Regions from separate parts of the Arthrobacter sp. NPDC080073 genome, predicted to be linked through region 2. Evidence: riboswitches for the same ligand, from Rfam matches in the RefSeq annotation. Region 2 holds a riboswitch; the other holds the start of a gene.
What was found. Region 2 has a riboswitch for cyclic di-AMP ahead of AB0O52_RS16010 (M23 family metallopeptidase). Riboswitches for the same ligand answer to the same signal wherever they lie in the genome.
Positions count from the first base shown of each region.

Region 1 (3,400 bases), on a different contig from region 2:
GCCGCCCGGTTGATCGCACCCTGTCCAATGGCGGCTACCGGCTCGTGGCCACCGAAACCCCTTACGGCGATGTTGTCATCACGGGGCTGCCACTCGCCTCGAAGCAGGACACCGAGGCCTCGCTCGTCTGGACCATGGTGCTCGTGTCCTTGGGCGGCCTGGTCCTGATCGGACTGGCCGGAACCGTGCTCATTCGCCGCACCATGCGCCCCCTGGAGCAGCTCTCCGACGTCGCTACGAAGGTATCGAAACTTCCGCTCGACGCCGGTGAGGTGGCACTCGCGGTGCGCGTTCCGGCGTCGGCGGCCCATCCGAGCACGGAAGTGGGAAGCGTCGGCCATGCTTTGAACCTGATGCTGGACAATGTTTCCAGAGCCCTCGAGGCGCGCCAGCAAAGCGAAACAAAGGTGCGCCAGTTCGTGGCCGACGCCTCACACGAACTACGCACTCCGCTGACCGCCATCCGCGGCTATACCGAGCTCTTGCGCATGACGGAGACGTTCACCGAGGACGGTCGCAAGTCACTGGCCCGTGTGCAGAGCCAGTCAGAACGCATGACCACCCTCGTGGAGGACCTCCTCCTGCTGGCCCGGCTGGACGAAGGGAAGGCCCCGGAGTTCACCGATGTGGACCTCACGCAGTTGGTGATCGAGACCGTCAGCGACGAGAAAGTCATGGCCCCGGATCACATCTGGCAGCTCAAGCTCCCGGACGAGCCCCTCATGGTCCGTGGCGACACCACTCAACTCCATCAGGTTTTGGCGAATCTGCTCTCCAATGCCCGCAAGCACACGGAGGCGGGAACCACCGTGGTCACGGGCGTCATGCGTTCGGCCGACGGCAGCGCCGTGGTGACGGTGACCGACAACGGGCCGGGCATCCCGCCTGAATTCCAGGGCAGGATCTTCTCCCGCTTTGCCCGTGCCGACGCCGCCCGCTCGGGTTCCGAGGGCACGTCCGGGCTCGGCTTGTCGATTGTGGAATCCATTGTCCAAGCGCATGGTGGAACCGTCGAAGTGGCATCGCGGGCCGGCCGAACGGAATTTGCGGTGCGGCTTCCGGCGCTCAGGACCGCCACGGCCTGAACGGCCACCCAGGAGGGCGCGACGCCGGTGCGCGGCGAGCGCAAGTCGACGCACCGGCGCCGTGATCTCCGTTACCTAAATGTGACTTGAGCTGAATCCTCCTGTACCGTCGAATAGGTGCGCTGGATAATTCCGGCCACCGCCGGGTAGGCGCCGAGCTCTGCCCCTCCCCGGTGCCCAACAGTCCAGGCAGAGACGGGGGACCCAGGTCTCCGGGCAAGCGCTCATGTTGAGCCAGCCCTAGGGGTGAAGCCGTACCGCCACGATTCCCTGTGGCCACGGCCGGATGACCTCATCCGAATCCGACAGCTAACTCCGCAGGCGTCGAGAGGCAATCACCATGTCTGATTCCAGGAATCAGTCGCGCTCTGTTGCGCGCCACCGCGGCGAACCAGCCCGGAGAAACAAGTCACGTTCCACCTTGAGGCGAGCCGCCTCGAACCTTGGCACCGGCCAGCGCATGGCAGTTGTTGCCGGCGTCGTTGCCGTGTTCCTTGGCGCAGGTGCCGCCACACAGGCCGCCGGACAAGCCATTAATGCCCATGACATGAGCCGTACGTCCGAATCCCGCACGACGGATCACGCAGCCACGCCGTCGGCGAGTGCGAGCACGAGCGCTAGCCCCAAGCCGAGCGCCACGCCGACGCCGAGCCAGGCACCCGCCCCCGCTCCGGCCGCCGTCGCGCCCCAGGCCGCCGCACCGGCCGCACCCGTGGCACCGCCTGCCCCCGTTGCGCCCCCTGCTCCCGCGGCCCCGGCCGCGCCCGTCGCCGTCGATGATCCCTCCGGCGCCCAGGCTTATGCCGCAAGCATCCTGCCCTCGTACGGTTGGGGCCAGGGCGAAATGTCAGCCCTGATCACCCTGTGGAACAAGGAATCGGATTGGCGCACTACTGCCACCAACGCCTCCAGCGGCGCCTACGGGATCGGGCAATCTCTGCCGGGCGACAAAATGGCATCAGAAGGCGCCGACTGGCAGACCAACTACCAGACGCAGATCCGCTGGGGCCTGAACTACATCAAGGAACGCTACGGATCGCCGTCCGCGGCGTGGTCCTTCCACTTGGCCCACAACTGGTACTAAGCCAAAGCCACGCAAAAATATGTTGAGGTCCGTCCCCTTCAGGGGGGCGGACCCCTGCGTTTTTCGTCGAGGCCGGGCGATTCGCCACGCCGGTCATACATCCACAGCCACGTCACAGGTTCCGCCTAAAGCCCTCATATTCTGCAACGGCACTCTGGATACATGACGCTCATCGAATCCACCTCCGGAACCCTGAAGGACCCCGCGGTGGTGCCGCCGGGCCTCCCACTCCAAGCCAACACCCCGCTTAAACGCAGCACGGTGCGGCGCGCCCCCGTGGACACCCACACCGCCATCCCCGTCCTCGATGTCACCATCCCCGTCTTCAACGAGGAACGCGACCTCGAAGAGTGCCTGCGCAGGCTGCACGGCCATTTGCGCGAATCCTTCCCGCATGGCTTCCGCATCACCGTGGCGGACAACGCGAGCACGGACAGCACCTTGAAAATCGCCGAACGTGTGGCCAGGGAACTGCCTGAGCTCGCGGTTGTCCATCTTGAGGAGAAGGGACGCGGCAACGCTCTGCGCAAGGTGTGGCTCGCGTCGCCGTCGCCGGTTCTGGCTTACATGGACGTGGATCTGTCCACGGATCTCGCCGCACTGGCTCCCCTTTTGGCCCCGCTGATCTCCGGCCATTCGGATCTCGCCATTGGAACACGGCTGACCCGCAATTCCAGGGTTGTCCGCGGCCCCAAGCGCGAGTTCATTTCGCGCAGCTACAACCTGATGCTGCACTCGTTCATGGGCGCCCGCTTCAGCGATGCCCAATGCGGCTTCAAAGCGATCCGGGCCGACGTTGCGCAGCAGATCCTCCCCCACACCTTGGACAACTCGTGGTTCTTCGACACTGAACTCCTGGTCCTCGCCGAACGCTGCGGCCTCCGGGTCCACGAGGTTCCGGTTGACTGGATCGACGATCCCAATTCAAGCGTTGACTTGGTGCGCACCGCCTTGGCCGACATCCGCGGCATGGTCCGGCTCACCCGGGATCTCGTCTCGGGACGCATCCCCATTCCGGAGCTGCGCGCAGCGCTTGCACGCGGGCCGCTCCCGGCGTCGTCCCGCACCGCCGAGCAGAGCCCGCGCAGCAGCCTTTTCGGGCAACTGGTCCGGTTCGCCGCAATCGGCGCTGCGTCCACCCTCGCCTATGTGCTCATCTTCTTGTTCTGCCGCGGCTTCATGGACCCGCAGCTGGCCAACTTCCTGGCGCTGCTCGTCACGGCCATCGCCA
Region 1 covers NZ_JBFBKR010000008.1:67,050-70,449, forward strand. The annotation lists gene AB0O52_RS11300 (HAMP domain-containing sensor histidine kinase) at 1-1,085, shown strand, start outside; cyclic di-AMP (ydaO/yuaA leader) riboswitch at 1,227-1,423, shown strand; gene AB0O52_RS11305 (hypothetical protein) at 1,426-2,169, shown strand; gene AB0O52_RS11310 (glycosyltransferase) at 2,332-3,400, shown strand, end outside.
Region 1: linked by a shared signal. The riboswitch ahead of AB0O52_RS11305 (hypothetical protein) and the one ahead of AB0O52_RS16010 (M23 family metallopeptidase) in region 2 are both predicted to bind cyclic di-AMP.

Region 2 (3,400 bases):
GAGGCAAAGTTCTTTTGCGGTGCGAAGTAGTAGACGTCAGCTTCGGCAACATCGACGTCCAGGCCGCCGGCTGCGGACGTCGCGTCAACCAGGACCAAGGCCCCGTCGTCGCTGCCTTGAACGCGCTTGACCGGAGCGGCCACACCCGTCGAGGTTTCATTCTGGGGCCAGGCATACACGTCCACGCCTGCTTCGGCCTGGGAAACCGGCCGGGTGCCGGGCTCGGACTTGATGATGGAGGAAGCTTCCAGGAACGGTGCCTTGTTGGTCGCCGAAGCGAACTTGGAACCGAACTCACCGAAGGAGAGGTGCTGGGCCTTCTTCTCGACCAGGCCGAAGCTGGCGACATCCCAGAACGCGGTGGAGCCTCCGACTCCGAGAATGACCTCGTAGCCCTCGGGGGCACGGAAGAACTGGCTAAGTCCCTCGCGGACGGAGCCCACCAGGTTCTTGACCGGTGCCTGGCGGTGGGAGGTGCCCAGGATCGTTGTCGAGGCGGCGGAAAGTGCCTCGATCTGCTCCGGGCGGACCTTGGAGGGCCCGGCGCCGAACCGGCCGTCCTTGGGCAGCAAATCGGCGGGGATAGTGATGCTGTTCTCGCTCACGGGATGCTCCAATGGTGAAGTAGCGGCCTAGATGCGTCGCGGCAGGTGGCAAGCTGCCCCTTCGACTCCCCAATTCTGCCTGACGCCGCAGGCGGGGGCAGAACCGAAGGTGTCATAGTCCGCCACGTGGAAGCATCTGTTCCACGGGCGTTGGACGAGGCGCGAGAATTATCCGGAGTAATTCCAAATAAGCTAAGCTTGGAGCTGGCGAAAATACGCAAGATACTGCGCTCGAGGAGCTGAGCTGGATGACGGATCTGATCGATACCACTGAGATGTATCTTCGGACCATTTTGGAGCTTGAAGAAGAGAACATCGTGGCTCTTCGCGCGCGCATCGCCGAGCGCTTGCGGCACTCCGGCCCCACTGTTTCCCAGACGATCGGACGGATGGAGCGCGACGGCCTGGTGATTGTGTCCGATGACCGGCACCTTGAGCTGACTGAAACGGGCCGGAAACGCGCCACCGAGGTCATGCGCAAGCACCGGCTCGCCGAACGGCTCCTGGCAGATGTCATCGGACTGGACTGGGCCTACGTCCACGACGAAGCCTGCCGCTGGGAGCATGTCATGAGCGAACGCGTGGAACGCCGGCTCTACGAGCTGCTGGACCACCCCACGGAATCGCCCTATGGCAACCCCATTCCCGGACTGGAGGCGCTGGGCGGAGCCGCGTCCCATGCCTTTACGGATGGCGTGGTCAACCTTGTTGATGCCATGAACGAATACTCACCTGAAAACCGGGTCACCGTCAGCCGGCTGGCTGAACCGATCCAGGTGGAACCGGAACTTCTGCTCCAGCTCGACGAGGGCGGGATCCGCCCCGGCGCGAGGGTGTCCCTGGAACGCGTGGGGGAGTACATCTCCGTTCGCGTGCCCAATATCGACGGCGCGCTTGAGCTGCCGCCTGAGGTTGCCTCGCACGTCTTTGTCACGGTCGCCTAGCCGGCCCGGCGAGGCGGCCGGCAAAGATAACGAAATTATTACCGCGGGGGCTTCATCCCCTATAGTTTGTTACTGGCGCCGATACCAAAGCGTTACCTGATCCGAAGCCGAGTTCTGCCAGCGGATCAGGTGGATTAGTCCATTCACTGGCAGAAGCGGAGGAACCACCATCGGCTGTCGAAAGACGGCCTTGGGGTGAAGTCCGCAGCGGAAGTGCAAACAGTGCGGGACCCCCTTCGGGTGGACCTGCGCTTCGCGCCCTTCGCGCGGACCGGGTCCACGATCTCTCTGGCCCGAATCCGACAGCTAACTTCGCAGGCTTGCCAGAGAGGAAAACCTTGACCACGCAGAACACCAGGGGCCGCAGGCGCGCGTCCGGTCCTACTGCTGAGCTGCGGAGCACGAACGCCGTCGAGCACGAGCGGCCCCGCGATCCCCATCGCGAACTTCGCCGCCGCAAGGGTCCTTTCCGGCAGATGGCCGAGTTCGCCGCGGCGAGCGGGGCCGGACAGAAGGCCGGAGTGGCCCTTGCCACGACGGGCCTCATCCTGACGGTCGCCATGCCGGGCACCGGCGCCATGACGGCCACGGCCGACTCAAGCCAGGCCGCCTCGGCTGCAGGCACCCAGCCTGAGATTCCGGCCGCCCCAAGCGCCACGATCGACTTCAGCCGTGCTGCGGTTTCCACCACGGCGGATCCTGACAGCAAGCTCAAGCAGCTCTTGAGCGCGCAGTCCGTCGGCACCATCAAGACATCGTCCTCCAAGGGCACCCTGGGCGCGCCGCTGGACACCCTGACCACGGCCTCGCCTTTCGGGTACCGCGTGAATCCCATCACGGGCGGTTTGGGGGAGTTCCACCGGGGCCAGGACTTCGTGGCCCAGTGCGGCACCCAGGTCCATGCCGCCGCGGCCGGAAAGGTCACTTTCGCCGGCTGGCATCCGTATGGCGGCGGAAACCGCGTTGTGGTGGACCATGGCAACGGCCTGGAAACCACGTACAACCATTTGTCGTCGTTCAACGTCCAAGTGGGCCAAACGGTCAGCCGTGGCGATGTCATTGCGCTGAGCGGCACCACCGGGGCCTCTACCGGCTGCCACCTCCATTTTGAAGTCATGGTCAACGGCGACGTCGTTGACCCCCTGGGCTGGCTGTAAGCCAATCCGATGGAAGCCTCTCGAATGCTTGTCACGCTCCGTGACCTGAATGTGACATTCAGCCAAAACTCATGTACCGTCTAAGACGCATCAACTTTTAGAGAGTTGATGCACTCGAGTGGATTGCCTAGCTCTGCCACTGCTCGAGGTTCCGTTCGCAAAACATCGTCTGGCAGAGGCGGGGGACCCACTTTTGGTCATCTTCACCGATGGCCTTGGGGTTAAGTCGCACAACTTCCGAGAGGGAGAAGTGTGGCCGGATGACTCCCATCCGAATCCGACAGCTTACCTCGCGGGCATAGGGAGAGGCCTCTTACGTGTCTTCACGCTCTACTGTTGCGCGCCACCGTGCCGCGGTCACCAAGACCAACTCGCTTGCCGTTATCGCTAAGACTGTCGGCAGCAATGCCGGTGGCGTAGGCCGTCAGGCAGCCGTTATCGCAGCTGCTTCCGGTCTGGTGCTCACTAGCGGTATCGCAGCCAACGCTGCAGAAACCAACGTCCCCCGCGAGTCCACTTCGACCTCCGCCCTGGAAGTCCAGTCGATCGCCCAAGCAAGCATTTCCGCCGACTCCTCCGTCGCTATCAAGTACGAGCGCCCGGCGGTCTCCACCGAAGCTGCTCCGGTTGTCGCAGCTCCGGTTGCCACGCAGGAAGCTACTCCGGCTCCGCAGGCTGCAACGGGTGCCGCTAC
Region 2 covers NZ_JBFBKR010000014.1:59,971-63,370, reverse strand. The annotation lists gene serC (phosphoserine transaminase) at 1-605, opposite strand, end outside; gene AB0O52_RS16015 (metal-dependent transcriptional regulator) at 854-1,549, shown strand; cyclic di-AMP (ydaO/yuaA leader) riboswitch at 1,676-1,885, shown strand; gene AB0O52_RS16010 (M23 family metallopeptidase) at 1,888-2,706, shown strand; cyclic di-AMP (ydaO/yuaA leader) riboswitch at 2,837-3,019, shown strand; gene AB0O52_RS16005 (NlpC/P60 family protein) at 3,024-3,400, shown strand, end outside.